Regions from separate parts of the Selenomonas sputigena ATCC 35185 genome, predicted to be linked through region 1. Evidence: riboswitches for the same ligand, from Rfam matches in the RefSeq annotation. Region 1 holds a riboswitch; each other region holds the start of a gene.
The links. A riboswitch is a leader RNA that binds a small molecule or an ion and turns the genes downstream of it on or off. The one in region 1 is predicted to bind cobalamin.

Region 1 (9,973 bases):
ACGATGAATTTTGCAGAAGCTCTTTCTTGGGCGAATAACGATTTGCAGGAATCGGACAACCGCGTGGACGAAGCAGTGAAGATTCTTGAGGCTGCGGGCTGGGTGGATACGGACGGCGACGGCATTCGCGAGAAGAACGGGCAGAAGGCGGAATTCGTCATCAATGGCCGTTCCAATGACCTGCAGCGTTACAATACAGCGGTGGCGCTTGCACAGGATGCGAAGAAGCTCGGCATCAACATTATCGCAAAGTCGACGCCGTGGTCGGAGGCCCGCAAGATAGCGCGCAACATCCCGACGGTATGGGCGATTGGCGACTATACGCCGCAAGCAATCTACAATTATTTCCATTCCTCGCAGGTCGGGGTGAATGTCATCAACAACTCTGCCATGTATCGCAATCCGACGGTCACTGCGCATATCGATCGGGCACTTGCCGCTGCGACCGATGAGGAGATGCTGCGCGAGTTCCGTGCGGCACAGTGGGATGGCGTGACGGGGCCGAAGGTCGATATCCCTTATCTTTGGATTGCGACGGTTCAGGTGCCGTATTTCGTCAATAATCAGCTCGATCTCGGTCAGCTGCGTGTGGGTGAGCGCGGACAGGGCATGGGGATCCTTATAACACTTGACGAATGGCAGTGGAAGAAGTAAATGGATAAGAGAATCGTCTGCTTTCTTGGGGGCAATCTGTTTCGGCTTGTGCTCCTCCTGGCTGCGGTGAGCGTCATCAGTTTTATACTGCTCGCCAATTCGCCCATCGATCCCATCGACGCGTACTTCATCAATAAGGCGGCATCAGCGGAACAGCATGCGCTCATTGCCTCTTATTGGGGCTTTGACAAGCCGCCGCTCGAACGCTTCCTGCTTTGGGCGGGGAATATTCTGCATGGTGATTTCGGCACATCGTTCATCTATCGCGCCCCTGTACTCGAAGTCATCGGAGAAAAGTTTCGCCTTACGCTTCTCTTGATGATGACGGCGTGGACGCTGTCGGGCGCAATCGGCTTTGTTCTGGGCGTGCTCGCGGGAATGTACCGCGACAGCCGCCTGGACAAGGCAATTCAGGGATTTTCCCTTCTGTGCGTCTCCGTGCCGGTATTCTGGCTCGGACTCCTGTTCCTCATGCTCTTCGCGGTCAAGCTGCAGTGGTTTCCGCTCGCGCTTGCCGCTCCCATCGGAAAGCTGCATGAGGAGGTTACGCTGGCAGAGCAGATCCATCATCTGATTTTGCCGGCACTGACGCTCAGCGTCACGGGGATTTCTTCCATCACGCTGCAGACGCGCGAAAAGATGATCGAGGTGATGGGGACGAACTACATGCTCTTTGCCGAGGCGCGCGGCGAGAATCTTTGGCAGCGCGTGCGGCGGCATGGTTTGCGTAACATCCTGCTGCCTGCGATCACCTTGCAGTTCGCGTCCTTCAATGAGCTGTTTGGCGGCGCCATTCTCGCGGAGACGGTGTTCTCCTACCCGGGACTGGGCAGTACGGTCACGCTGGCGGGGCTGCGCGGCGATCTTGCACTGCTGCTCGGCATTGCAGTCTTCAGTGCAATCTTTATCTTTGTCGGTAATCTCATCGCCAACATTCTATATGGGATTGTGGATCCGCAGCTGCGCGAGGGGAGGGGGATGTCATGAACAAGGCGCTTCCCCTCGCGCAAAGCGGTCTGAGTGTCCGTCAGCGCCGACTCATCTTTGCCGTGTTTGCGATCCTGTTCATTTTGGGACTGCTCCTCTGGGGTACAACGATGGATGAGAGTTCCTATGCGGTCGACTTCGGGCAGAAAAATCTTGCGCCGTCCGTCCTTCATCCGTTCGGTACGGACAACATGGGGCGCGACATGTTTCTGCGCTCCGTCAAGGGCATGTCGATCAGTCTGCAGATCGGTTTTGCCGCCGCGTTTTTCAGCTCCTGCATCGCGCTCCTCCTCGGAACGTTGTCGGCGGCATTCGGCGGCAAGGTGGATCGCTTCGTTCTTTGGCTCGTCGATCTCTGCATGGGAATTCCGCACATCCTCCTCATCCTCATGATTTCGGTGATGATGGGCGGCGGAATCCTCGGCGTATCCATCGGCGTCATCGTCACGCATTGGCCGCGTTTGACGCGTGTCATCCGTGCGGAAGTCATGCAGCTGCGCTCGCAGCCCTATGTTCTGGCGGCACGTCAGTATGGCTGCTCGTGGTTTTCCATCGCGCGCCGGCACTTCGTGCCGCATGTTGCACCGCAGTACATCATCGGGCTTGTTTTGCTCTTTCCGCATGCGATCATGCATGAGGCAGCCATCAGCTTCCTCGGCTACGGCCTGCCGCTCGATATGCCGGCGATCGGCATCATCCTGGCGGAGTCCATGCGCTATCTGGCGCTCGGCATGTGGTGGCTGGCATTTTTCCCGGGCTTCTTGCTGCTGCTCGTCGTTCTGATTTTTGATCGTCTCGGCGAAGCACTGCGCGATATTCTCGACCCACAGTCCGGACAGGAATAGGAGGCTTTATGGGACAAGAACTTCTCGAAGTAAAGAATCTGTCCGTGTCGTTTCGCATGTATCAGAGCGCACTGAAGCATACACTGGTGGCAGGGATGTACGATGTCAATCTGTGCCTGGGTGCAGGAGAAATCCTTGCCGTCGTCGGCGCAAGCGGTTCGGGCAAGAGCCTTTTGGCGCATGCCCTGCTCGGCATCCTTCCGTACAACGCCGTGACGAGCGGCGAGATGATCTATCGCGGGACCGTGCTTGATGCGGCGCGTCAGGAAGAGCTGCGCGGACGGGAGCTGGCGTTGATCCCGCAGTCTGTGACACACCTCGACCCGCTCATGCGCGTCGGCAAAGAGGTATGCGGGCTCTACGGTTCGCCTGTCGATATGGCGGCGACCTTCCGGCGTCTGCATTTGGAGGAAAAGGTTCAGCGCCTGTATCCGTTTCAGCTTTCGGGCGGCATGGCGCGGCGCGTCCTCTTTTCGACAGCGGTTATCACGGACGCCGCTCTCATCATCGCGGATGAACCGACGCCTGGCATGGATATCAAGAGCGCCGTCGAGGCATTGCAGCTTCTGCGCGAGCTTGCCGATGCGGGAAAGGGCATTCTGCTCATCACGCACGACATCGATCTCGCCGTCGAAGTTGCCGACACGGTTGCCGTTTTCTATGAAGGCCGAACCGTGGACAGGGTTCCGGCCGCTGCATTTTGCGGCGACGGCAGCGATCTGCAGCATCCCTATACACAGGCGCTTTATCATGCCCTGCCGCAGAACAGTTTCAAGGTCTATTCGGCGCAAGAGGTGCGGCAGATGACGGAAGCGGGAGGTGCATGAGATGCTCGATGTGAAGAATCTCTCCTATCGCTATGGGATGAACGCTCCCGTTCTGCAGAATATATCTTTGCATATTGCAGACGGGGAGCGGCTCGCTCTTTTAGGATCAAGCGGGCGCGGCAAGAGCACGCTCGCGCTGCTCCTTGCAGGCTATCTGCCGCTGCAGGAAGGGTCTATTGCATTGGACGGTGCAGCCTTGCCGAAGGGCGGTTACAATCCCATCCAGCTCATCTATCAGCATCCGGAAAAGGCGATGGATCCGCGCTGGAAGGTGAAGGATTCCCTGAGCGAAGCATGGGATGTGCCGGATGAACTCCTCAGGGCGATCGGCGCCGAGCTTGATTGGCTCACACGCTGGCCGAACGAGCTCTCGGGCGGTCAGCTGCAGCGGCTGTCGATTCTGCGCGCGCTCAGTCCCAAGACGCGCGTGCTCATCGCCGACGAGATCACGGCAAGCCTTGATCCCATCACACAGGCGCAGATCTGGTCGGTCATCTTACAGGAAGTCGAAAGACATGATATGATCCTCATTGCTATCACGCACAACGAGGCATTAGCGCGGCGCATTTGCACGCGCCTGGTGCATGTCGATGATCTGCAGGCATGAATGAAAAACGGCATCTGTCCTTGACGGGTGCCGGTTTTTCTTCATGCCCCAAAAATTTGCTGCATGTGCAGATTATTTTGCTGCAGAAACTGTAGGTCTGTGCCGTGTGTGGATTTTTTTGATGTCTTTAGATGATACAGCGGGACGAGAAGATTTGTTGACAAAATGGGGCAGTCACTATATAATACCATATAATATACTAAACATATATGAATTAGAGAGGCAAAACATTATGTCAGCTATCGAAAACATCGAAGCATATATCGAGGAAGAATTTCAGTGGTTTCACCGCCATCCGGAGCTTTCCTATGAAGAAGTGGAAACGACGAAGCGCATCCGTGCTTCCTTGGAACGTGCGGGCATACGCATTCTCAAATTACCGCTTTCGACAGGAATTGTTGCGGAAGTGGGCGAGGGTGAGCCTGTCGTTGCCTTGCGTGCCGATATCGACGCCCTGCCCATCGAAGAGCAGACAGATTTGCCGTATCGCTCGGAGAATGAGGGACGCATGCACGCCTGCGGGCATGATTTTCATACAGCATCCGTTCTCGGTGCGGCGCTTCTGCTCAAAAAGCGCGAGATGGAGCTGAAAGGGCGCGTGCGCCTGTTCTTCCAGCCAGCAGAGGAGGCGCCGGGCGGGGCTAAGGTACTCATGGAGGCAGGAGCCCTGCGCGATGTACAGGCAATTTTCGGACTCCACGCGTCGCCCCTTTTGACGGTTGGCACGGTCGGCATATCGGAAGGTGCTGTCACGGCGGCAGTCGACCGCTTCGTATTTCGCTTCATCGGCAAGGGGACGCATGCCGCGCATCCGCAGCGCGGCATCGATCCGATTCCTTTGGCGGCGGGATTCATCCAAGCGGTGCAGACCGTCGTCGCGCGCAACCTTCATCCGTTTTCGGCAGGGCTTGTGAGCGTCACGCATGTCGCCGCGGGCAATACGTGGAACGTCATCCCTGAAGAAGCGCTCGTCGAAGGAACGACGCGCAGCATGGATGGAGAAGAACGCGCCTTGATTCGTAAGCGCGTCTGTGCTTTGGCCGAAGGTCTGGCACAGGCGCATGGCGCTGAGGTGGTGACGGATTGGTACGAAGGGCCGCCGGCGACGGCGAACGATGTTTTTTGGACATCGTTTTCCAAGCGGGTGGCAGAGGCGTGTGATTTGCAGGTTGTGTCTGCTCCGAAATCCTTGGGCGGTGAGGACTTTGCCTTCTATCAGGAGAACGTGCCGGGCTGTTTCGTGCTGGTTGGAACGGGATTGTCCGCTGCCATCCACAATCCGAGCTTTCGCGTAGACCCCGCTGCGCTCGCGCCGACGGCGCATTATCTAGCGGAACTTGTGCAAAGTGCGTTAAAGAAAGTGGGAAATGAAATTTGTTCTTGACAAACATCGCATCGACGTATATTCTGTTCAAATAGTCATAGGAAACGAGGAGGTGTTTTTCTTATGACGGAAAATGAAAAGTATCAGATCACGGGCATGTCGTGCGCGGCGTGCAGTGCGCGTGTTGACAAGGCGGTTCGTCATCTGGCGGGCGTGCGGGAGGTGTCTGTGAACCTTCTGACGAATTCGATGCTCGTAAGTTACGATGCGCCGCTGACGTCGGAGATGATCTGCGCCGCTGTCGAGCATGCGGGCTACGGCGCGAGCCTTGCTGCCGGCAAGGGGGCAGGACGGGCAAAGGATATGCGAGAAGAGCGAGAGGCGCTTGAAGATCATGAGACGCCGAAGATTCTGCGCCGCTTTATCGTGTCGCTCGTGCTCCTCGTGCCGCTTCTCTACGTTTCGATGGGGCACATGCTTCTTGCGCTTCCCATTCCGCAGGCGATGGAGAACAATGCGCTCGTCATCGGCCTTTACGAGCTTCTTCTCGCTGTCGCCGTCATGATCGTCAATCAGAAATTCTTCATCAACGGCTTTCGCAATATCTTTTCGGGCGGCGTGAACATGGATACGCTCGTAGCTCTTGGCAGTGCGGCGGGCTTCGTTTACAGTACGGGAAATCTCTTCTCCATGCTTCTCGCGGCGCGAGCCGGCGACTGGCAGAGCGTCGCTGCGGGCGGCATGGATTTCTACTTTGAGACGTCCGCGATGATCTTGACGCTCATCACGGTGGGCAAGTGGCTGGAAAGCCGCAGCAAGGGCAAGACGACGAATGCCATCAAGGGGCTCATGGATCTTGCACCCAAGACGGCGCGACTCGTAAGGGACGGCGAGGAGGTCGTTGTCGCCGCTTCGGAGGTCGCCGTCGGCGACGTCTTTCTCGTACTGCCGGGCGAGAGCTTCCCCGTCGACGGCAAGGTGCTCGAAGGCGAGAGCGCCGTCAATGAGGCGGCGCTGACGGGCGAGAGCCTGCCTGTGGACAAGGCGCCGGGCAGTCTCGTGAGCGCCGCCACGATCAATCAGAACGGCGCTTTGACCTGCGAAGCGCGGCGCGTCGGCGAGGACACGACGCTGCAGCAGATCATCGAGATGGTGCAGAACGCCGCCGCTTCAAAGGCGGAGATCTCGAAGCTCGCTGACAAAGTGTCGGGCGTATTCGTTCCCGTCGTCATTGTTTTGGCTCTTGCTACGGGCGCTCTTTGGTTGCTTCTGGGCGAGACGGCGAGCTTCGCTCTCGCGCGTGCCGTCAGCGTGCTCGTCATCAGCTGCCCCTGCGCCCTAGGACTTGCTACTCCGGTCGCCATCATGGTCGGCAGCGGCAAGGGAGCGAAGAACGGCATTCTCTTCAAGACGGCGGCTGCTTTGGAGGCGACTGGCAAGGCAGACTTCGTTGTGCTCGACAAGACGGGCACAATAACGGAAGGCAAGCCGCGCGTGACGGATCTCATGCCTGCTGCAGGTGTAGGAGAAGAAGAGCTTCTTTGCGTGGCGACCGCCTTGGAGGCGCAGAGTGAACATCCACTTGCCGTTGCCGTTCGACGCGAGGCAGAAGAGCGCGGCATTTCTTTCTCGAAGGTGCAGGATTTCCAGGCACTGCCCGGGCATGGCGTCACGGGCACGGCGGAGCTTTCGGGTGAACGTCGAGAGGTGATCGGCGGCAGCATGGCGCTGATGAAGGAGAAAGGGCTTCTGACAGCGGACATGAAGGCGGCGGCGGAAAAGCTCGCGTCGGAGGGAAAGACGCCGCTTTTCTTCGCCGCTGCGGATCGCTTGCTCGGCATCATCGCCGTCGCTGACGCCTTGAAGCCGGATAGCCGCGAGGCGATCGAGGAACTTCTGCGCATGGGCGTGCAGCCCGTCATGCTGACGGGAGACAACCGCCGTACGGCGAACGCGGTCGGCGTGAAGCTCGGCCTTTCTGCCATCGTCGCTGACGTTCTGCCCGACGGCAAGGAAGAGGTCGTGCGCCGTCTGCAGGAGAGCGGCAGGACGGTCATGGTAGGAGACGGCATCAATGACGCGCCCGCTTTGACGCGTGCCGATGTCGGCATCGCCATCGGTGCGGGCGCTGACATTGCCATGGATGCTGCCGACGTCGTCCTCATGAAGTCGTCGCTCAGGGACGTCGTCGCGGCCATTCGCCTTTCGCGGCAGGTCATCCGCAACATCAAGGAAAATCTCTTCTGGGCGTTTTTCTACAATGTCATCGGCATACCGCTGGCGGCAGGCCTTTGGCTGCCCGTGTTCGGCATCGTATTGAGTCCGATGTTCGGCGCGGCGGCGATGAGCCTTTCAAGCTTCTGTGTCGTGATGAATGCTCTGCGGCTGAACTTTTTTGACGTTTATGACGATAGGAAAGATAAGCGCAAGGTTTTGCGTGAACTGCCCGGCTTCCTTTTGCAGAAGGAAGCAGAAGCAGAAGCGGGAGCGGAAGAAGCTGCACAAATGCAGGCAGATGAAAAATTGGAGGCAAGTGTAATGAAAAAGACGATTTCTATCGAAGGTATGATGTGCGGCCACTGCGTCGCCCATGTGACGAAGGCTTTGGAAGGCATGAACGGCGTGGAAAAGGCGGAAGTCAGCCTGGAAAACAAGAATGCCGTCGTCACCTTGAGCGCCGACGTTTCAGACAAGGCTCTTTCGGCGACGATTGTCGATGCAGGCTACGAGGTTGTCGGTATCAGCTGACGGATGGTTTGCGCGTGTGCGCCTTCTCTGCAATGGGGGAGGCGCATTCGTTTCTTACCCGGGTTTCGCGCAGCAAAAACATTCCGCAAGGCTTGAAAACATTGGAGCTATGGCAACGGTGCATTGCAATAGCAAGGTTGATTGTAATAGCAAATCGGATAGTTTTCATAAAAGGTGTTGACAAGGGACGCGCATAGTGCTACCATAATACATGAAGTTCATGAGAACATAAAAACTTCATATCGATTGGGTTAGGTGTCGCAAGACTTAATAGGGAATCCGGTCAATGCCGGAGCGGTCCCGCCACTGTAACAGCGAGCGAATCTGCATAATGTCACTGGGGAGTTTTCCTTGGGAAGGCGCAGAGTAGCGATGACCTGGAGCCAGGAGAACTGCCTAGCTGACAATCACCGTTTGACCTGCGAGTGATGGGGAAGGGGATTATTGCGCAACGCAATGAATCCCGGCTGAAGGCCGGGTTTTCTTTTGTAGTGCCTCCCCTCCGAAACCCCTTCCCCTTCGCGGGCAAAGGGGATCCATTTCGGCGGAGAGTTTTCCCTGCGGCTTGGGCTACAGGGGAAAGCATTGCTCATATATTATTTCCGATCCAGTTCTCTTTTGCTGCTCTGCAGCAGCTCCGTGTGTGGAGACACGGAGCTTCCTTTTTCAAGACCGGTTTTTGTCTCGATGACTTGACATCGGGCGCAAAGCCTGCCATAATTTTTGAGGAGCACTCTTTGATGGGTGTTTCCCCATGTGCTTATGTTCTGATTTTCAAAGGAGAGATATTGAATGAAAAGGAATTTCAAGAAGATGCTGGCCATGTCGCTTGCGTGTGGCGCTGTCTTTGGCTTGGGGGCACCTTCCGTGGACGCGGCTTACATGCTGAATCCTGAAGTTACGGATGCGACTCCCGCGCTTCTTGAGGCATCGGAAATCGGTGCTTTGAAGTACGACAATCCCAAGATGCAGAACCTCCCGAACAAGGATGCCATCCTCGTCATGAGTTTCGGTACGACCTTCAAGGATTCGCGCGAGAAGACGATCGAGGCGACGGTCAAGGCGATTCAGGCAGCTCATCCGAATGTGAAGGTCGAGTTGGCGTTCACTTCGCATATCATCGTGGATCGTATCAAGGCCAAAGAAGGGCTTGATATTCCGACACCGGAAGCGGCGCTGAAGCAGCTCAAGAAGGATGGCTATACGCGCATTGCGCTGTGCTCGCTCGATGTTGTTCCGGGTATGGAATATGCCTACGACAAGGCGATCTTCAACGAGTACAAGGACAGCTTCAAGAGGATGACGCTCGGCACGTCGCTCATCTACTGGCAGGGTCAGGAAGAGCAGCGCGATGATGTCAAGGAAGCGCTCTCGGCGCTTTCAACGCAGTTCCCTGAGGTTGCTGATAATGAAGCTATCCTCATCATGGCGCATGGAACGCCGCATCCGGCAAATGCCTACTACAGCGTCATTCAGTCGGGGATCAACCGCATGCAGCTCAAGAACACCTACATCTACACGGTTGAGGGCTGGCCGGGCCTGGAGGATATCATTCCTGAGCTCAAGGCGAAGGGCATTAAGTCCGTCACGCTCATGCCGCTGATGATGGTTGCTGGCGATCATGCGAACAACGATATGGCTGGTAACGAGCCGGATTCGCACAAGTCCATCCTCATGAAGGAGGGCTTCAAGGTCAACACGTACATTCATGGCATTGGTGAAAACGGGCTCATCCGCGGTCTCTTCGTTGATCGTGCGAATGAAGCATGGGATATGCTCCAGTCCAAGTAAGAAAAACAACGATACATCTTCTTTCTATAAGAAAACGCCGCTCGGCTTGGTCGAGCGGCGTTTTTGCATCAGATATGGAAGAAATTCATCATCTTCATCGCGAGCTTCTTCGGTTCGGCGTCCTTGTTGCGCAGCAGGTAGGCGAGAGATCCGGCAAAGAAGAAGGCGGAGATGGGGACGAAGCGCCGTC
Region 2 (10,219 bases), 370 kb from region 1:
GTAACTCTCGCCTACCGCGCCGAGCATCTCGACGTCGTTCAGATAGTCGCCGAAGGCAAGGCACTCTTCGGGGCGAATGCCCAGAAGCTGCTGCACGCGGCGCACGGCGGCGCCCTTGTTCACATCTTTTTGCATGATGTCCACCCAATAGTTCGAGGAGACGACGACCTTCAGCTCCTCGGACAAGTCCTGCAGCGAAGGATAGATCGTGCGCTCAGCATCCGCCTCCACGGGATCGCATATAGAAAACTTGATCGCCGCATCATGCACGTCAGAAAAATCTTCGACCATATTGTATTCCGTATAATATTTTTCCATCTCGGCGAAAAAATCCTCGTTGCGCTCCGTCACATAGGCGTACTCCTTGCCGCACCAGACGGTATAGGCGCCCTTGACGGCAGCGGCGCGGCGCACGATTTCCCTGCACAGGGAGGGCGCGATCGTCGTAGAGAAAAGCTCCTCGCCGCGCCGCACGACGTAGGCGCCGTTTTCCGCGCAAAAGATGAGATCAGTCGCCCACGGTCGGAAGTGACGCAGAAGCGCCGCATACTGCCTGCCGCTCGCAGGCGCAAAGATCATGCCGTGCGCCTTGAGTTCGGCGAGGATCGCGCCGAGTCCTTCAGGCAGATTTCCCTGCCCATCGAGAAGCGTGCCGTCCATATCGCAAAATACCAGCTTGATCATAAAAGCCGCCTTTCTTCAACTCCCATCGCTGCAGGCTGCACGCACCAACATCCGCCGTTTGAACATCTAGCGCCGCCTCACGCAAAAGGGCGGCGGCACGCTTCCCGGCGCACCGTCGCCCCTGCCTATCTAATTATACTATCCCTTGCGCCCGTGGTAAAGACACCAAGGCTCTTCCGCCATATAATCACCATCGTTGTAGTAGGCAGCACGCGCACGGCAGCCGCCGCAGGCACGCTTATAGTCGCAAGTGCCGCAGCCGCCCGAATATTCGAGCGTGCGCAGCTTGTTCAGCACCTCGCTGCTCTTCCAGATTTCGTCGAATGGCGTCTTTCGCACGTCGCCAAGCTCCATGTTGAGATAGGCGCACGGCTGCACCTTGCCGCGCGGGCTGATGATGCAATAGCTGAGTCCAGCGAGGCAGCCTCGCCGAAAGCGCGTCTTGATGCCCATCTGCCCCGCGATGCGCAAAAACTGCGGCGCGCACGTCGGCTTCAATTCGATATCCACTTCCTCCGACTTTTTCATGATGCGCGTCAGGACGCTCTCGTACGCCTCGGCACGAAGCGACTCCTCCTCGATCGTCTCGGCGCGTCCCGTCGGCACGAGGAAGAAGAAGTGGTGCGCCACAGCGCCGAGTTCCACGGCGAAGTCCGTAATCGCCTCCAATTCCTTCTCGTTCCAGTCCATGACCGTCGTATGAATCTGAAACGGCAGCCCTGCCGCGCGGCAATTCTTCATGCCCTCGACAGCACCCGCCCAGCCGCCCGGATAGCTGCGGAACGTATCGTGCTTCGCGGGCGACATCGAGTCGAGCGAGATGCCCATGCCCATCGCGCCCGCCGCCTTCAAGTCGCGTGCCATCTCAGGCGTGATCAGCGTGCCGTTTGTGCCGAAGACCGAACGCAGGCCAAGCTTCGTCGCATGTTCTACAAGTTCCAGAATGTCAGGGCGCGTCAGAGGCTCGCCGCCCGAAAAAATCATGATCTTGAAGCCCGCGCGCGCGATCTCATCGAGGAGCTTCTTCGCCTCCGCCGTCGAAAGCTCCTCCTCCGCCTTGCAGCCCGCATCGCGGTAGCAGTGCTTGCAGTACATGTTGCAGGCGTTCGTCGTGTTCCATGAGATGATCATATCGCCGCCTCCTCGCCCACGAGTCCGATCTCCTCGTCCGTCAGATAGCACGAAGGATCGCTTGCCCAGAAATCACCCGTACGCGCTTCGGCGCGCGTGCGGAAGTTGCCGTTGCAGCACGAAAGGTAGCAGCACGAGGAACATCGACCCGTGAGGAGCGGCTTTCGATCCTTGAGTCCCGCCATGATGGCGTTTGACGTGTCCTGCCAGATCTCGCCGAACTTCCTCTCGCGCACGTTGCCGAAGGTATGGTGCTGCGTGAACTGATCGGGATGGACGTAGCCTAAGGGATCGACCTCGCCGAAAGCGATGCCCGAGCGGTTGCCGCCGTTCATCGAAATGTGCTTCCACACATGCTCGGCCGCCGCCTCGCCCTTTTCCCTGAGCGTCTTCAAGTAGATGTAAACGCCGTCGCAGTGGTTGTCAACCGTCAGGATTTCCTTTTCCAGACCGCGCTCCTCAAAATCGCGCGTGCGGCGGATGATCGTATCCATGGCACTGCGCGACTCCTGTGCCGTCACATCCTCTTCCATCATCGCGTTGCCGCGCCCCGAGTAGACGAGATGATAGAAGCACACGCGGTTGATGCCCTCCTCCTCGATGAAATCGAAGATCTTGTCGAGCTCCATGATGTTGTGATGGTTGATCGTGAAGCGAAGCCCCACGCGCTGCCCGACCGCCGTGCAGTTCTCTATGCCGCGCATGGCAGCCTCGTAGGCGCCCTCCTTGCCGCGGAACTTGTCGTTCACATCCTTGAGACCGTCGAGCGAGATGCCGACGTAGCCCACGCCGATGTCCTTGATGCGCTGCGCCGTCGCGCGGTCAATGAGCGTGCCGTTCGTCGAGAGCGTCGGGCGCACGCCCTTTGCCGCCGCATGCTCGGCAAGCTCGAAGAAGTCGGGACGAAGGAGCGGTTCGCCGCCCGAAAAGAGCAGCACGGGCACGCGAAAGTCGGCGAGATCGTCGATGAAGCGCCGCGCCTCCTCCGTCGTCAGCTCGTTCTGATACTTCTTGGCGTCCGAATTCATGTAGCAATGGCGACACTTGAGGTTGCACGTCTTCGTCGAATTCCAGACGACGACGGGTCCCATTCCTTCGGCTGCACCGTTTTTCATGCGATGCGCATTCTTCGTATAGCGCAGCGAGTCGCCGAAATACTCGCGCGCAAAAAGAAGCTTCGTTACACTGATCATGAAATAAAAATCCTCCCGTTTATTCCTTTTGTTCTTCCTGCTTTTCAATCACGCGCATGCCGTCGAGGATCAATCCGAGCTTCAGCCGCACATTCTCCTCGAAAGAAAGCTCCAGCTTGCTGAACGCCGCCGCCTGAAACAGCGAATGGAAAAGCTCCGAGATGATCGCCGTCGGGATGTCGCAGCGAAATTCGCCCTTCGCCTGCCCCTCCTCGACCAAACGCGTGAAAAGCACCGTAAAAGGCGGCGCCGAAACGCTCGTCTCTGACCGCTTCAGCAAGGTCGCCTGCTGCGCCGCGCGCAGGAAGAGCGGCAGCACATAGCGGTTCTCCCCGAGAAGCCTGGCCGCCGCCAAGAGCAGCTCGCGCAGAATTTCCGTCACGGGTTTCTGCTCCTCGGACAGGACGCGCACCCTTTCTCCCAGCTCCTTCATGATGCGCCCCAGAAGTTCCATCAAGACGTCGTCCTTGGAATCAAAGTAATTGTAAAACGTACCGATGCCGAGTTCCGCCCCGCTCATGATGTCCGCGATCGCAACATCTTCCAGTCCGCGACTCTGAAACAGGCTTGCCGCCGAATCAAGAATCGCCTTGCGCGACTGGATCTTCTTCATCTCGCGTCGGCTTATCTTCTCTTCTTCCATACAAATCCCCCTCGCTTAAGGAGTCTCCTGCACACTCCAACTCTCTTTGCCTATTATACATGAATCCCCTTCATTTTTAAAGAAGAAAATGAAGCATCTTCACAAATTTAAGAAAGCACGATGAAATACGGTCGCTCAAAAAGCGTTTTGAACGACGAACGCTTTCGCGCACAAAAAAAGCGCCGGCTACTGCCAGCGCAAAACTTCAAAATGGTGACCCAGGAGGGACTCGAACCCCCGACCCTTTGATTCGTAGTCAAATACTCTGATCCAACTGAGCTACTGAGTCACAAGCTGACCGCTCTCGCAATCAACATAAGTGATTCTATCACAGGAAACATTCGTTGTCAAATAAAAATTTGCACGTCTCCTATTTTTTCCGTATAATGAGAAAGTATACAAGCCACAAGAAAGGAGCGCCCTATGGAAAAAGAAAAGAAAAGCCGCAAGAAGCGTCTGCTCTCCCTGATGCAAAAATATGTGACGATCTTCATCGGCGCCGTCATCACGGCCGTCGGGCTCGAAATCTTCCTCATCCCGAACAACATCATCGACGGCGGCGTCGTCGGCCTCTCCATCATGGCGCATGCCATCACAGAGCAGCCTCTGGGCGTCTTTCTCATCCTCTTCAACCTCCCGTTCCTCTACCTCGGCTACAAGCAGATTGGCAAAGCCTTCGCCCTCGCCACCTTGACCGCCATCGCCCTCCTCTCTCTATGGTCGGCCTACTTCGCACCGTTCCCGACCGTCACGCAGGATTTTTTCCTCGCCGCCATCTTCGGCGGCATCATCGTCGGTCTCGGCGTCGGTCTCATCATTCGCTCGGGCGGCTCGCTCGACGGCACGGAAATCGTTGCCATCATCCTCGACAAGAAATCCGTGTTCTCCGTCGGCGAAGTCGTCATGTTCATCAACCTTTTCATCCTTTCAGGCGCCGGTCTTCTCTTCGGCTGGGACAAGGCGATGTACTCGCTCGTCGCCTACTTCGTCATCGCCAAGATGATCGACGTCGTCGTGCAAGGGCTTGACGAATCCTACGCCGTCATGATCGTCACAAACGAACCGGACAAAATCAATGTCGCCCTCGCCGAGCGATTGGGACGCGGCGTCACCCTCCTCTACGGCGAAGGCGGCTACACGGGCGAGGAAAAAAAGGTTCTCTACTCCGTCGTCACGCGCCTCGAAGTCAACAAGCTCAAGGAAACCGTCCTCAGCATCGACGAAAACGCCTTCGTGACCATCAACGCTGTCCACGACATCGTCGGCGGCAGGTTCAAGAAAAGCGGACACTGAGCGCTCAAACCATAACGACCCGGCAGGCCGAGCCAAAAGTGCAGCTCGAACGACTGAACTCAGGCAAAGGCGACGCACCGTCTCCACGATGCAGCCGTCCGCGCGTACAATCTCCCGTCAGCCGATTTTGCAAACTGCTGCAGAAACAAGAAGCGGGGCTGCCGCATAAGTCAGACACGACTTATGCGGCAGCCCCGCTTGTTTGAAAGTCGACCCCCGCAGATTTCCCAAGTTTCACCGAAGCCATGAAGCCTTTGCCCTGCCGCATGGAGATACACTCTCTGGCGCTCTTTTTCGGCAGTCAAGCGGTATCGGCATTATGCGCCCTGTTTTTCCTGCGCATGATTCTCCTACTCGGACTCGGAATTGATCGGAACTGCCCTTCTTCTGCGTCAAACTCATGCATTGTCCTTCGCAGCTGCACGAGCTTCCGCCTCGACGCACGGATTCTTGCATCCGTGGATTCTTCGGCACTTGCGTCTTGCCTTACATCAGTTCCGCAAGCGCCCCTCAACCCTTCATGAACATTCGTTCCGCTTCCTGCCGTCCTGCTGCAACGGCTTGCCGCCCTTTGGATTCTCTCCGTGAGCTTGTTCACCATGGTCTCGGAATACGCTCTTCCTCCTCCACGATGCGCTCCATGCCTGAACCTTCAGCTTACCCTGAGCCTTTCTGCTATTTCTGCTGGCCTGCATACTAGAGTTTCTCCTCTTTCTGCAAACTTCTTCGCAAGGGATGCCTCCTTTCATCTGCATACTTATTATAAAACATTTCCTATAAGTTGTCAATAATATTTTGAAAAATCTTGAAACATTTCCAGTCAAGGCGGATTGCAATAGCAATCCGCCCCAAAACTGCATGGATAGGCTCTTTTTTCGGACCGATTCATTTGTACTCAGGGAATCGCCTCAAGCGGAATCACATGCGGCACACTATGCTCATCGACATAAACTTTCGTTTTTACATGGTATACCTCTTCCATCATGGCCTCCGTGAAAATCTCACGCGGCTCCCCCTGCGCGTACACTTCCCCCTTCTGTAAAACGATAATCTCATCGGCAAATTTCGCAGCCAAATCGAGATGGTGCAGAGTGACCAATGTCGTAAATTGATTTTCTTGCGTCAACTTTTTCAATAAGGTCAACAGCTTGAACTGCTTGTGCAGATCCAGCGCACTGGTAGGTTCATCGAGCAGCAATACCGTAGGTTCCCTTACCAGTGCCTGAGCAATAAACACAAGCTGCCGCTGCCCTCCACTCAAGGCCATGATGCTGCGCGAGGCAAACTCCTGCAAATTCAGCCGCTGCAGCACTTCCTCCGTCGCTCGAATATCTTCCTCTTTGACGCGGAAAGACAGCGAGCCCATACGCCCCAACATGACGATCTCAAAGACACTTAGATTGATTTTGCAGTCGTTGTCCTGAGACAGATAGCTTACCGTGCCGCTGAGCTCCTCGGACGAATATGTCTCAGCCAACTTGCCGTTGATCCGGATATCCCCTTTGCCCGACAAGATTCCTATGATCGTTTTCAGGAGCGTTGATTTCCCGGCGCCGTTCGTTCCGATGACAGCAGTCAGTTTTCCGGTCTGAGCGACGAAATCGACCCCCCGCAATATATTCTTTTGGGAATCGGAGGAATATCCAAAGGTCAGATCATGAACTTCAATCATTTGAAATAACTCCTTTTCCTAGTCAATACCAACGAGAAGAAAAAGGGAACTCCGATGATTGCCGTCACAATGCCGATCGGAAACATAGCGCCCGGAATCAGCATCTTGCTGCCAATGGATGCCAGCGACAAGATCGCCATTCCACATACCGCAGAGAGCGGCAGGAAATACCGCTGATCCTCACCGACCAACATCCTCGCAATATGCGGTCCGACAATGCCGATAAAGCCGATCGTTCCCACGAAAGAAACGGCAACTGCGGTAATGATCGATACGAAGAGAAAAACTTTGACTCTCAGACGCTCGACATTGACCCCCAGACCGGAGGCCTTTTCATCCCCCAGCTTTAATGCCGTCAGCCGCCACGATTCGCGCATCATAAGCGGAAGCATCAGGAGCAGCACGACGAAAACAATGGAGATGTTCATCCAAGTTGCTTTTGACAGACTGCCCATCGTCCAAAAAACAATGTTCTGGAGGGCTTCGGGCGTTGCCATATACTGCATCAGAGATTGAAGCGCCTGGAACAAGAACATCATGCCAATACCGGCAAGGATCATTGTCTCAGAGGAAAAGCTCTTAATCTTATTGATGGAGTATATGAAGAAACTCGTCAGTCCTGCGAATATAAACGCACCGAACGGCACCATGAATTCCCCTAGAAACTCCAGTGAGCTCAGCCCGACCACAATCACGAGAGAGGCGCCGAATCCCGCGCCTGCCGATATGCCGAGGGTATAGGGGCTGGAGAGAGGATTATCGAGAATCGTCTGCATTCCCGCCCCGGCAATCCCCAGAGAAGCCCCGACGAGCAAAGCCATGACGGCCGTCGGAAGCCGAATCGACCAAACGATGACATCGGCGTTTTTGGAAACCTCCGGAGCCTGTATCACCGCCATCCAAACATCCTGTGGCGTGAGCGAGGCCGGGCCTACAATCACGTCGGTCATAAAACTTATCGCGCAAATCAGCAGCCCGAGCAAAATAAAGATGATTCTGCGGTAACTCTGCTTTTTGTAGTCAAAATGGTCCTTCATCTCTTCCACTATGCTAAGCCCTTTCCTAATTCAAATGCATGAACCAAATTCCCCCATAGGAGAACGGAAGGAATTTTTCGTAGAATTCCTTGAGCGTGCCTTCCGGATCAACATCTGCGAACTCTTCGGGATAGTACGTCTTTGCCAGATACTCGAAGACAGCGCAGTCGTAGACCTCACGCGGCAGTCCATGATGAGCCGAATAAATCTGCTTGTTCTTGACCGCTTTCAACTTGTCCCAGCCATCGCGCTGTGTAAACGCCTTCAAGAGCTCCTGAGAATGCTCTTCGTTCGTATCAAATCCGAGACGCATGGCGGTAGCCTTTTTCGGCCAATAGGAACCCATGATCATGATGATGTCGGGATCCTTTTCCAGAATAAATTCGGGATTGACAGGCCCCGCCGACGCGACTACATCTTTTGTAATGAGATCGGCGCCGCACACTGTTGCCAATGCGCCCCATGCAACCTTGTTGCTGTATGCAGTGCCAAATCCTTCTGGCCCTTCATTGCCCGTCTCGATATAAACCGTCGGTTTCGGCTTGTTGATCTTATTGATGCGATCGGTAACCTTTGTCACGTGTTCCGTATAAAACTTTTTGAGCTCTTCCGCGCGCTCCTCTTTGCCCAACGCCTTGCCGATGGCTTCAATCGAACGCTGATGATTTTCAAGCTTCTCCGCATGATAGTCGATATAAATGGTCGGTATTCCGGCTGCATCGATCTTCGGCTTCACATCGGATTCGTACTGATCTTTCATATTCAACGGGATAAAGATGACATCCGGATTCAGGGAAATCACCTTTTCCGTATCGAAGGTCTTTTCATTCACGGCGCCGATGAGAGGAATCTTTTCCAGTTCCGGAAGATCTGCTTTGAAATGATTCCACATATCGGTACGATATTTGCTCAAATATGGATCGATTCCAACGATGATATTGGCAACATCCTTGCCTGTCAGTGCCGCCATCGTCATAAACGCACCGCCCGAAGCACTCCACTGCACAACGACGCGTTCTGCCGGCTTTTTCAACGTGACCGTCTGTCCTGTCACATCCGTAATCTCAATGGGTTTTTCATTCTGCGCCGCATCCTTCTTCACATCTCTGGAACCTCCGCAGGCCGTGAAGATCATGCTGACCAGCAGAAGAAGAACCACGGCAACGGAAACAATATACTTCTTTGTATGAAACATGAAAACACCTCGTTTCTTAAACTTTCGAAACAACTTCTCACAGATTCCGCCGGATCGCCGTCGATCCGGATCCAAGCGAACGCATATCGTCTTTCGCTCCTGCAATCACCCCCCCACAAAAGTCTCTCTTCCAACTTCGGATTTCGATTCTGCTCGTATTTCTCATACTCGTTATACACGGTTCGATGCACTCTATGCACGGGCAGCGGTGCATTCGCAATGAGCCAGCCTCCCGCTTTTCTCCACACAAAAAGTCCGTTTCCACCAAGGAACCGGACTTTAATCTAGTCTGCACAAAGACACCATGCCTGATAAGCTCAGGTACAGTATGAGCATCCATGTACACAAAATCTCCATCCCCGTCACTCGCAGGTCTATCGGCGATTGTCAATCAGGCAGTTCTCCTGGCTTCAGTTCATCGTTTCTTTGCGCCTTCCCAAGAAAGATCTCAGTGACTAAAAACGCTATGCGTTCTTCTGCAAAGTCGCTCGCTGTTACAGTGGCGTGACCGCTTTGGCTTATACCAAATTCCCTATTAAGTCCAAAGACACCTAATTCAATCATATGAAATTTTTATTATATGATAACATGAGGCCTTTAACGTGTCAATCAAAAAGCATAATATTGTTGGCAGTGTAAACTACACGCACAAACGTCCACTTCGTGGACATTGTGCGCCGCCCTTACATGAAAGAGCCAATCAGTCTGCGCCTACGGCTTGACTTCTTGGACTTTCATGGTAAATTTCTCTGAAAAATAAAGAAGCAGCCCTTGCAGGCTGCCCCTTTACTGCACACATTCCTTGAGCTTTTCCGGCGGCAGAAGACGCATCAATCCCATGATTGCCAAGATCTGATCGAACGCCGTCCCCGGATTCGCCACATTTCGGATCTTCACGACATGCGTGGCGTCCTTCCAGTTGTCAAACTCACTGTTGTTTTCCGCATATTCCAAATGATACTTTATCTCACTATTCTTATGTCCGAGACGAATCATGCGCTCGACGAGCGTCACATAGTCGACCATGAGGAAGATCGTTTCGAAATTCTCTTTCAAAAGGCGCGAGAGCTGCTTGACGCCATTCGCCTCCAACATCACAAGGCTGATCTTATGCTCCTGCAGCGCCGAAAGAACGTCTTTTTTCAAGACGCCATAATAGTCGCCCTTATATGTGACGTGCACAATGAATTCCTGCTTGAAGAATTCCGCCTTGCCGACAAAGCGGTAAAATCTCGTATCGGAATCAATCTTTCCGGGCTTCCGCGTCGTATATAAAGGAATGTAATGTATCCCCATCTGCATGAGCTTGCCGATCAGCACCGTCTTGCCCGAAGCGTGCGGCCCGACCAGCGCATAAATCTTATTTGTCAT
Region 3 (10,219 bases), 440 kb from region 1:
GACGATACGTCGATTTGGAACGGAGGAATAGTGAGTATTGACGGGAGATCCCTCGTGAATCGTTCCGTCTATCTGCAAGATCAGTGGAACATCACGCCTGCACTCAAGCTCATCGGCGGCATTCGCTACGACAGCAATTCGGCTTTCGGCAGCCATACAAGCCCGAGCGTGAGCCTTGGCTATGATATTACGCCTAGAACTCATGCCTATGTAGCTTATACCGAGTATTTCCTGACCCCGACGCCGAATCAGCTCTATGCGCCGACATATGGCAATCCGAACCTCAAGCCCGAGTCCGGCGATACGCGGGAGATCGGTATTGCGCATGATTTTGGCAAAGGACTGAATGTTGCAGCGCACTACTATTGGCGTCATTCCAAGGATCGTATCGGCTTTCATCCCGTGACATATCAGAATATCAACGTTGGCGATGAGGATGCACATGGCTGGGATCTGCAGCTTGCGAAGCGCTTTGACTCACATGTGAGTGCACGCCTTGGCTATACGAACACGCATGTTGGTAAGACCGAACAGCGCAAAGCAAATGTTGATGGTTATTTGCCGACGCATCAGTGGAATATCGGTGTGGATTACAAGAATCGGAGATTCGACGCATCCTTGATGGCACGCGCCATGATTGACCGTCCGGGTCCCGTGGACAACGCTTTCCCGGAGACGTCGTACTGGGTCTGCGATTTCGGCATGAACTATAAGATCATGGAAACGACGAAGGTCTATCTCAAGGTCAACAATCTCTTCGATAAGTTCTATGCTGAGCGTTCCAATGTGAACTACGGTGGAGCCGGTCAGTGGTGGACGGCTCCGGGACGCAGCTTTGTCGTCGGCGTGGAGCATAGCTTCTAAATATTAAAAAATAATTAAACATATACCTTACGGCTATTCATATTGTTTGATTTATGATATGATAAATGCGTATAGGTTATAAAAGAAAAGAGGAGGCGCTTCTGCTGGTTACGGCATGGCTTTTGAGAGCTTTCCAAGAGCCAAGACAACTTCATACCACAAGAAATGGAAGCCGCAAGGCTGAGTGTGGGGAATCCGGTGTGAATCCGGAGCTGTTCCGCAACTGTATGGGGAGTCCTGCCATCGTACGTCTCTCACAAAGAGATGGCAGGATGATGAGCTAAGTCAGAGTGCCGCCTGTTTTCTTTTCGTCACGTCACTTGCGCGATACAAGATGGCGCGTAGCAGGCCAAGGAGTTTGGGCTGTCGTTTGACAGTTCTCATTTTCATGGAAGGCTATGTGTTCTTTTTGTGTCGCGTTTTTTTGTTGGAGTGCTGTCAAGGGAGGCGATGGCAATGGTGTTGGAAAGGCTGAGAACCTGTTAGAAAGGCTGGCAGGCCGGTAAGCGGTTTGAGAGTATTTATGGCGCGGACTGCGCCGCTGAGAAACATGGCAGAGAAAAGAAGTCGCTGAAGAAAGCGATTTCACAGAACAAAGGAGAGATAAAGATATGAGGAAAAAAGCGCGTCTGAAGCAACTGACTTTAGGCATTGCCGCAGCCTTGCTGGCAGGCTCATGGCAAGTGCCGGCGTGGGCGGCAGAGCAGGGACCGATCAAGGAAGATACGACGCTGACGGCGGATACCGAGGTCAAGGCAGATAAGAATACGATCAAGTGGAATATTGTGAATGGCGCATCGGCTGTTTATGCGAACAGCTCGCTTACGCTCGATATGGCAGGGCACGATCTCAAACTGGATATTCGCAATCTAAAGAATGAGAATAATCGCGCCTCGGGACTTCATATTCGCCCTAATGCAACGTTAACTGTTCATAGCGATAAGAACAATGCCAGTGCGGCAAACCGTCTCATCACCATCAATGCCCATGGAAACTGGAAGGATGCCGATCAGCATGGCGGTGCGACAAGCGGCATTCGGTTCGACGAATATGCAAAAAAACCGATGAAAGCGGATATCCATGCAGATGTGCAGATCAATGAGCTTTGGGCAGGCAGAGAATTTGCCCGCGGCATTTGGGCGCCGGGTAAAGCGACGCTCAATCTGGATGGCACGTTCACGATAAAACCGGGAGCCGTCTACCATTATTGGACGGAAGCCGGACTGGGGAACGTGAAATCACCGAGTACGTATGGTATTCATGTGACAGGAGAGAGTAATACGCTGAATATTCGTCGCGTGGATATTGACGATCCGAAGATCCAGCGCGGCATTCAGTTTGGTGATGAATTCAATTCTGCTAAAGACAGCGTTCTGCGCATCGGCGGCGGCAAGCTGAAGATTGCCGACAACAAGGCGCGCGATCAATGGTTGATGTGGGTGAAGGGATCGAGCAAAACCTATTTCAATGTGAATGAGGCGGGCACCGATGCTGCGGATCAAAAGACGGAGCTGGCAGGTCCCATTCATACGGAAAACGGCGGCGAAGTCTACCTCGGCCTTAATGGAGCGGATTCCAAATGGCTCGGCGGTACGGAAGCTGGCGCAACGGGAAAGACGACGCTCTTTTTGAAGAACGGCGCGACGTGGGATACGATGAACGGCGGGCGCGGCACGCGGCTTGCCCGACTCTCAAGCACGAATGGCAATGAGGGAAACATTTTCCAAAATGATGCAGGCAAGCTGACGATTGACGACTATGCGGGTCGGCAAAAGATCTACTACAGTCATACGGGCGGCGACGGCACAGACACATCGCACTACACGGCAGGTGATACGCACATCAAAAAGGCGGCGGCGAACTCTTTCGTCACGATGGTGACGGACCGCACAAATCCTGCAGCGAATGAAGAACAGATTCATAAAACGCTCAACGCACTCGCAGGTAAGCTCTACTACGATGCAGCAAAGAGCGGGGAAGACCATCTCACGGGTCGGGCAATGCTCGCGGAAGGCTTGACGGCATCTTCGGCAGAAGTCAAGGTCGAGCGCATGAAGTTCTCTGCGACGACTGGGCAAGGCAGCACGGACGGTACGCCCGCTGCTCCCTTGCCGCCTGTTACGCCGCCAGGCACGACGCCTGGACAGCCATCTACGCCGCCCGCTTCTGCCGTGCTGGATACGACGCAGCAGATTGCAGAAGTCGGTTTTGACAGCATGGATCTGAGCGAGAAGTGGAAGAATGATGGCTACGGCGATGACAACGGGCACTATACCTTTGACAAGGACGTCATCATTCGCACGAAGGCGAGCGACAACAAGGTGATCCCTGCGCAGCGATATTATACGGGCGGTATCGTGGTTGATGAGGAGGCTCCTGAAGGGCCTGTCACTGTCGATATGAAGGCTCATAGGCTGACGCTGAACAGTACGGCGGACTCGGATGAAAGATATGCGAGCGGTATCGTGGCGACTGCCGGAAATCTGGAAATCAAGCGTGCGGGCGGCATCGATATCAATATTACGGGCAGCAAGCGCTCAGAACACGGCATCTATGCCATGGCAACCAGTCGCAGAGATGGCCGTATCGTCATAGAAAACGACGATACAGCACCGCATGCAGTTAAGATTCGCAATACATCGAGCGGGGAAAAAGGCAACGCCATCACGGCAAAAGGTGCATCATCGAGAAGCGCCCTCGTCGACATCAAGGGGCTTGTCGATATCGAGCAGGATAAGGAAAATCTTCTCTATGCCTCGAATGACGGCGAAATCCGTATCGGCGGCGGACGCATGATGGCCGGAGCGAATGCGAAAGCCGTGCATATCACGAGGCAAGGCAAGGTATTCATCAATGCGAGAAGCGCCGGTGACGGCGTTGACGCTGCTTCGACGGAGCGCGATGTCAAGGTCGAAGGCAACGTGTTGCTTGAGGGCAATGGCGGCGTCTTCGGTGCAGCGCTCAATACGGAACAGTCCTACATCAAGGGAAAGATTGGCAGCTCGGGCAGCGGGAGTACTCGTCTTCTGCTGGCAAATGGTGCGCGTTGGGATAATCAGTCGGTCGGTATCGGCGGCGATACGATTGGCAGGAGTCATTTGACACATTTGAAGTCGGACGGCGGCGCGATTCACCAGAATGATACGCAGGATCTCACCATTGACAAGTTCGAAGGCAAAGCAAAGCTGTTCTATAAGCATGAAAGCGACGGCACGGACACCGCCCATTACAAAGCGGGCGACACGCATATCAAGAGTGCGGCGGAAAATGCTGAAATCACGGTCGCCACAGATGCTGATCGTGTGAATCTGTCGGACGATGCTGCGGTCCATAAGACGCTGAACGCGCTTGCGGGCAAGCTCTACTACGATGCTGCCGCTACCGAGCGCCATCTCAAGGGCAAGGCAATGATCGCCGAAGGACTGACTGCTTCATCGGCGTCGAAGAAGTTGGAGGATATCACCTTCAAAGCAAATGGACAGGGAAGCGTCAAGGAAGATATCGGCGAAGGACGTCAGATTGCGGAGGGCGACTGGAAAGGTGCAGTCCGTGAGCAGAAGTATTGGGACAAGAAGGGCGTTCGCAGCGGCTCGACCTACAGCTTCAGCAACGACGCTGCATTTTCTCCCAAGCTCAGCGACAATCCCGTCAAGGCGCTGAACGAGTACAGCCGCTATGATTTCGGTGGTATCTTGTGGGGCAAAGGAAAGAACGGCAGTATCCATATGAATGGGCATGCGCTGAATATTGATACCGGAGTCGGCAATGTCCGTACGCAATCGGGAGAGCGTCGCGGCGACGAGTCCACCGGCATTCTGGTGAACGGTGGTACGCTTGAGCTGAAGTCGCTCGGCAAGACGACGATTCAGGCGCACAACAACGGCATCCATCTGGTAGGTGATCAGAGGAAGGGGAATGCGAACCTCTATATCAAGAATCAGGCAGATGCAGATCATGCCGTGAAAATTATGTCTAAGGACAAGGGCATCTATCTCGAAAGCTACAACGGCGCTGCGCGGTTGGAAATCGACGGCATGGTCGATATTGATGCACCGAAAGGCGTGGTCGTCGATGGAGGCACGCTCACCATCGGCGGCGGCAGAATCGTCTCGAAGGGTGATGCGGCGCTTTATGTAAACTCGCCCGGTACGGCAAAGATCAATGCGACGATGGATGGTGAAGGTAACGTCGTCCCCATGCACGAGAATCGCGATGTGCAGATTGAGGGCGATATACAGGTGAAAGCAGGATCTGCCTCCGCTTATATCGGTCTGACGACGAAGAATTCCATCCTCAAGGGACTCTTTACTACCGATATGTACACATGGCCACAGAATAATTGGGAATTGGCGTCGGGCAATGGCTATCTCGTTCTCAAGAACGGTGGTACGTGGGAACATACGAAGTTCGGCACGGGCAGGGATAAGAATGGTACGGCGGAGCTGGGCGACAGCCGTGTCAGCCGCCTTAATGCCGACGGCGGCATCATCCGCCAGAAGGACAAGCGCAACATCCTCATCGACGACTTCCGCGGCAATATGAAGGTGATGTACGAGCATGAGAACGACGGTTCGAAAGCAGCGGACTACAAAGCGGGCGATGTCAAGATTGCGGCGGCAAAGCAAGGCTCCGAGGTCACGATGGTCACGGACAGCAAGAACATCACAACATCGGACGAAGCGCAAGTCCGAAGCGTGCTGGATGCACTCGCAGGCAAGCTCTATTATGATGGTGCAAGATCCGGTCTGCGAAACCTCAAGGGCAAGGCGATGATTGCTGAGGGACTGACGGCATCGTCAATTTCGAAGCGGCTGGCAGATATATCCTTCCGTTCGGACAGTGGCCAGGGGTATACGAATGATACCATAGAGAATGGGAACTACAAGAATTTCCACGGTCTGAATACCGGCATTGACCGCAACGACTATAAGCCGCTTACGTTTGATAATTTCTCCGGCAGTGCACGACTCTACTACAAGCATGTCAATGACGGCACGCAGACGGAGGACTATGGCAGCGATCCGGCCCATAAAGATCCCAACAAGTTCTACGGCGATACACATATCAAGCATGCTGCCGCGAACTCTTCGGTCACGATGGTGACGGACAGCAACGGTGTCAATCTCGGCGATGAGACTGCGGTGCGCAAGACGCTCAATGCGCTTGCAGGCAAGCTGTATTACGATGGTTACGTCAATGGTGAGCGCAATCTCAAGGGCAAGGCGATGATCGCTGAAGGGCTGACGGGATCTGCCGTTTCGCAGCAGATGGATCTCGACTACTGGCTGTCAAACGGGCGCGCTCATGTAAAGCCCAAAGATACAACTCCTTTGACGGGTGAAACGATTAAGAAGCAAATTGCCGAAGGCAATTTCGATACGAACGATACCAAGGCATATTGGAAAGGCAAGGGCGTTTACGACGGCAAGGGGAACTATACCTTCCATCGCGACATCAAGCTTGAGGTAAAGGCGGCGGATAAGCCCGTCACTTCGGCGAGGGACAATAAGTTCGGGACGATCTATTGGAACGGCGACGTTGAAGGTTCGATTGATATGACGGGGCATCGCCTCGACATCAAGGCAGGTCCCGGCGGTCATGGCCTTCTGCCGAACGAAGGCCCGCAGGCAGGCTGGGAGCGCACGCCGAATGCCATCACCGTCTACAGCGGCACGCTTACGATCAAGAATGTCAAGGGCATGAATATCGAGTCGGATCCGAAGGGCAGTCTCTACGGACGCGGCATCTTCGTCATGGGTTATCCGGGCGGTCCGGGACACATGAGCGGTCATGGAAAAGCAAAGCTTGTGATTGAGAACGACGACAAGATGGAAAATGCCGTCAAAATCCGCGTGAAGAATACAGGTGAGGATTTCGGTGCGATCGAAGCTCGCAAGAATATGGGCAGCGCGGAGGTCGATATCAAGGGACTCGTGGACATCGACTCGACGATGTGGCGTGCGATTGAGTCGCATGGTGCGAGAATCTCCATCGGCGGCGGCATTATCAAGGGTACTGATGTCGCGTCCATCGCTGCTTATGACCGTGGCACAGTATTCGTCAATTCTAAGTTTGATGGGAATGGCAATGTGGTCGCGACTTCGAATACGCGTCCTGTACAGATTACGGGCGATATCAGCTCGGAGGGCGATGGTCATATCGTCTTGGGATTGAATAATAAGAATTCCTTCTTCAAGGGAATGGTATCGACTGACATCAATGGGATTGACAAGCAGACGCAGAAATGGCGCTACAACCCCGGCAATGTTTCCATGCTGCTCGCCAACGGTGCAATATGGGAACATAAGCAGGTCGGCACTGGCTATCATCACAAGAAGGAAACCGGCTCTAGAGAAAAGGGCATTGCTATGGATAGCCGCGTCACTCGTCTGCAGGCAGACAAGGGCATCTTGAAGCAGAACGATCCGCACAAGATCACGATTGACAACTACTCCGGCAATATGCAGCTCGTCTATCAGCATGAAGGCGACGGCACGAAAGCCGAGCACTATAAGGCGGGCGATGTGCATATCAAGAAAGCGGCGGAGAATTCTTCGGTCACGATGGTGACGGACAGCAACGGTCTTACGTTGACGGACGAGACGCAAGTCTACAAGACGCTCAATGCACTCGCAGGAAAGCTCTACTACGACGGATATAAGACGGGGGAGAGGAATCTCAAAGGCGAGGCGATGATCTCTGAAGGTCTGGTCGCCTCATCCAAGACGCTGAAAAAGGCAAATATGGATTGGTCGGAAGCGAGCGGTCAAGGTTCGGTAAAGGCTCCGCAGCCACAGCCGAAGCCAGAGCCGCAGCCACAGCCAGAGCCGCAGCCGCAGCCACAGCCACAGCCACAGCCGAAGCCAGAGCCGCAGCCGAAGCCAGAGCCGCAGCCACAGCCACAGCCGAAGCCGCAGCCGAAGCCAGAGCCGCAGCCGAAGCCAGAGCCGAAACCGCAGCCGAAGCCGAAAATTGAGTATGGCGACTACGAGACGAAACTCATGAGCGGCGTCAAGTCGGCGATGACGGCATCGACGATGGCGTGGCGTGCCGAGGCGAACGACCTTATGAAGCGCATGGGCGATCTCAGACTTTCGCCAGAAGATGAGGGCGTTTGGGCGCGTGTCTACCGCGGCAAGTCGTCGAGCGACAAGGACAAGACGAACTTCGAGATGAACTACACGACGATCCAGGTCGGTTACGACAAGAAGGTTGGAGACGACTGGCGTGTCGGCGTTGCTGGAAGCTACATGAAGGGAACATCTTCCTTTGCAAAAGGCAATGGCGAAAACAAGGAAGGCAACCTCGGCATTTATGGCACATGGTCGGGCAAGAACGGCGAATATGTCGATCTCATTGCAAAGATCGGCAGACTCTCTAATGAGTACACGGTCTACAACGACTTCAATCACTATGTCAAGGGCGACTTCCACACCTGGGGCGGTTCACTCTCGGCAGAGTACGGCAGACGTATCAACCTGAATGGCGGCAGTTTCGTCGAGCCGCAGATCGAGCTGATCTACAGCCATCTGAACGGTGTCAACTACACGGGTGATACGGACTATGCCGGACAGAAGATGTATGTACGCCAAGGCGCGATGAACAGCTTCGTCGGGCGCATTGGTCTTGGCTTCGGTCAAGAAACGAAGAGCAGCACATGGTTCCTCAAAGCGTCGCTCTATCATGAATTCGCGGGCGATCTCTCGACGGATTACTCTGACGGGACGAATCCGTGGAAAACGACGCATCAAGAAGGAAAGGATACATGGCTTGGTCTCCAGCTCGGCGGCACGATGAAGCTCAGTGACAAAACGAGCCTCTATGGCACATTTGAAAAGACATTCGGCGGCGACATCAAGACTGATTGGCGCGTCGACGCAGGCCTTCGCTGGAGTTTCTAAGGAAATAGAAAGGATGAAAAAGCAGGCAGGCGGCGGGACGTTTTGCACCCGCTGCCGTATCTGCAAACATTGATTTTTGGTTAGGGAGGACCTCGTATGAGTGAGAAAAAAGCAGAAGAAAAGAAAGATATGAAGAAGGACGCGGCGGCGGAAAGCATGGTTGCGAAGGAAAAAGCAGCAAAGCTCCAAGCCTATTTGGTACAGGAGAAGATTTCGGGCATTGAGATGCACAAGGCGGAGGATGCTGTTCATTCACATGTTTTTCGCAGCAATCTGCCGCTTAGGGGGCAGGATCTGCCTTTCATGATCCTCGTGGATGACAGTGTCTATACGTTGATTCAGATTGAAGTCGCCGCACGTATCGCTGCGGCGAAGGAGAAACCGGGCCTTGCAGCGTACTTGGACAATCTGAACAATGAGTATCGCATGTTAAAGTACAACAGTGACGAAGCGGGCAATCTCCTGCTGACCTGCTGCATCCCATCGGGGGTAGAGCAGTTCGACCCGTCCCTGATCGTTGCCTTGGTGAACCAGATCCAAGGCCATCTGGAAGCGCTCTATCCCGACATCATGAAACATCTGTGGGAAGGCGGTGAGGCAGAGAAGAAGGACTGAATCAAACGATATAAAAAGGAGCATCTGCGCGGGAAAATCCCTGCAGATGCTCCTCTTTGTTTTGCGTTTACATGCCGCCGTTCTTCAATATGCCAAAGAGCACGCCGAGCACGCCGGAGGCAGCAAGAATCGTGATGACGCCATATTTGTAGTGCATGGCGATCAGGGCGAAAGCGATGATGACGATGCTGCTCCATTCGGTCGCATCGAAGCTTGTGGGAAGGCTTTCCGTGTTCCAGACGGCGAGCAGGATGAAGTCGATCGCCGCGCCGCAAATGAGAGCGATGACGGCGGGGCGCAGACCGTTCAAGATGCCGCGGATTGAGCCGATGTCACCATACTTGAAGAAGAGTTTGGCGAGTGCAATACCGAGGATTAGCGACGGGAAGGCGAAGCCCGCTGTCGCAGCGACGGCGCCCCAGGTGCCCGCGACTGTCATGCCTGCGAAGGTTGCGGCGTTGATGCCGATGGGACCGGGAGTCATCTGTGAGATCGTGAAGATGTCGATGAACTGCGCGAGTGTCAGCCAGCCGCGCTCATCGACGACGGCGGCTTGGATGAGCGGCATGGAAGCGTAGCCGCCGCCGACACAGAAGATGCTGACCTTGGCAAACTCGAAGAAGAGCTGAAGATATATCATGATCGCGCCCCCTCAGCCGAATTTCCTGTCCTGCATGAGGACGAGGCCGATGATGCCGTCGATGATGACAAGCAGCATGATGTTGACGTCGAAGAACACGTTGGCGACGAAGGTAGCGAGGACGATCGCCATGGGCAGCAGGAGGCGCGTCTTCGCCTGCTTGATGAAGAGGTCGATGGCGACCTTCAGGATGAGAGCT

Region 2: it holds a riboswitch for cobalamin, as region 1 does, so the genes downstream of both, SELSP_RS08975 (ABC transporter substrate-binding protein) here and SELSP_RS07150 (sirohydrochlorin cobaltochelatase) in region 1, are expected to answer to the same signal.
Region 3: it holds a riboswitch for cobalamin, as region 1 does, so the genes downstream of both, SELSP_RS09270 (autotransporter outer membrane beta-barrel domain-containing protein) here and SELSP_RS07150 (sirohydrochlorin cobaltochelatase) in region 1, are expected to answer to the same signal.

What each region holds. Positions count from the first base shown of each region.
Region 1 is NC_015437.1:1,568,830-1,578,802, reverse strand. Features, by position in the region: gene SELSP_RS07185 (ABC transporter substrate-binding protein) at 1-654, shown strand, start outside; gene SELSP_RS07180 (ABC transporter permease) at 655-1,641, shown strand; gene SELSP_RS07175 (ABC transporter permease) at 1,638-2,486, shown strand; gene SELSP_RS07170 (ATP-binding cassette domain-containing protein) at 2,495-3,313, shown strand; gene SELSP_RS07165 (ABC transporter ATP-binding protein) at 3,315-3,920, shown strand; gene SELSP_RS07160 (amidohydrolase) at 4,153-5,304, shown strand; gene SELSP_RS07155 (heavy metal translocating P-type ATPase) at 5,368-7,992, shown strand; cobalamin riboswitch at 8,229-8,406, shown strand; gene SELSP_RS07150 (sirohydrochlorin cobaltochelatase) at 8,785-9,783, shown strand; gene SELSP_RS07145 (hypothetical protein) at 9,852-9,973, opposite strand, start outside.
Region 2 is NC_015437.1:1,935,934-1,946,152, forward strand. Features, by position in the region: gene SELSP_RS08935 (HAD family hydrolase) at 1-684, opposite strand, end outside; gene nirJ2 (putative heme d1 biosynthesis radical SAM protein NirJ2) at 823-1,815, opposite strand; gene nirJ1 (putative heme d1 biosynthesis radical SAM protein NirJ1) at 1,812-3,008, opposite strand; gene SELSP_RS08950 (TetR/AcrR family transcriptional regulator) at 3,028-3,651, opposite strand; tRNA gene SELSP_RS08955 (tRNA-Arg) at 3,863-3,940, opposite strand; gene SELSP_RS08960 (YitT family protein) at 4,075-4,944, shown strand; gene SELSP_RS08965 (ABC transporter ATP-binding protein) at 5,840-6,616, opposite strand; gene SELSP_RS08970 (FecCD family ABC transporter permease) at 6,613-7,653, opposite strand; gene SELSP_RS08975 (ABC transporter substrate-binding protein) at 7,679-8,923, opposite strand; cobalamin riboswitch at 9,226-9,418, opposite strand; gene SELSP_RS08980 (nucleoside/nucleotide kinase family protein) at 9,635-10,219, opposite strand.
Region 3 is NC_015437.1:2,013,476-2,023,694, reverse strand. Features, by position in the region: gene SELSP_RS09275 (TonB-dependent receptor plug domain-containing protein) at 1-864, shown strand, start outside; cobalamin riboswitch at 1,025-1,179, shown strand; gene SELSP_RS09270 (autotransporter outer membrane beta-barrel domain-containing protein) at 1,476-8,765, shown strand; gene SELSP_RS09265 (hypothetical protein) at 8,862-9,380, shown strand; gene SELSP_RS09260 (chromate transporter) at 9,448-10,020, opposite strand; gene SELSP_RS09255 (chromate transporter) at 10,033-10,219, opposite strand, start outside.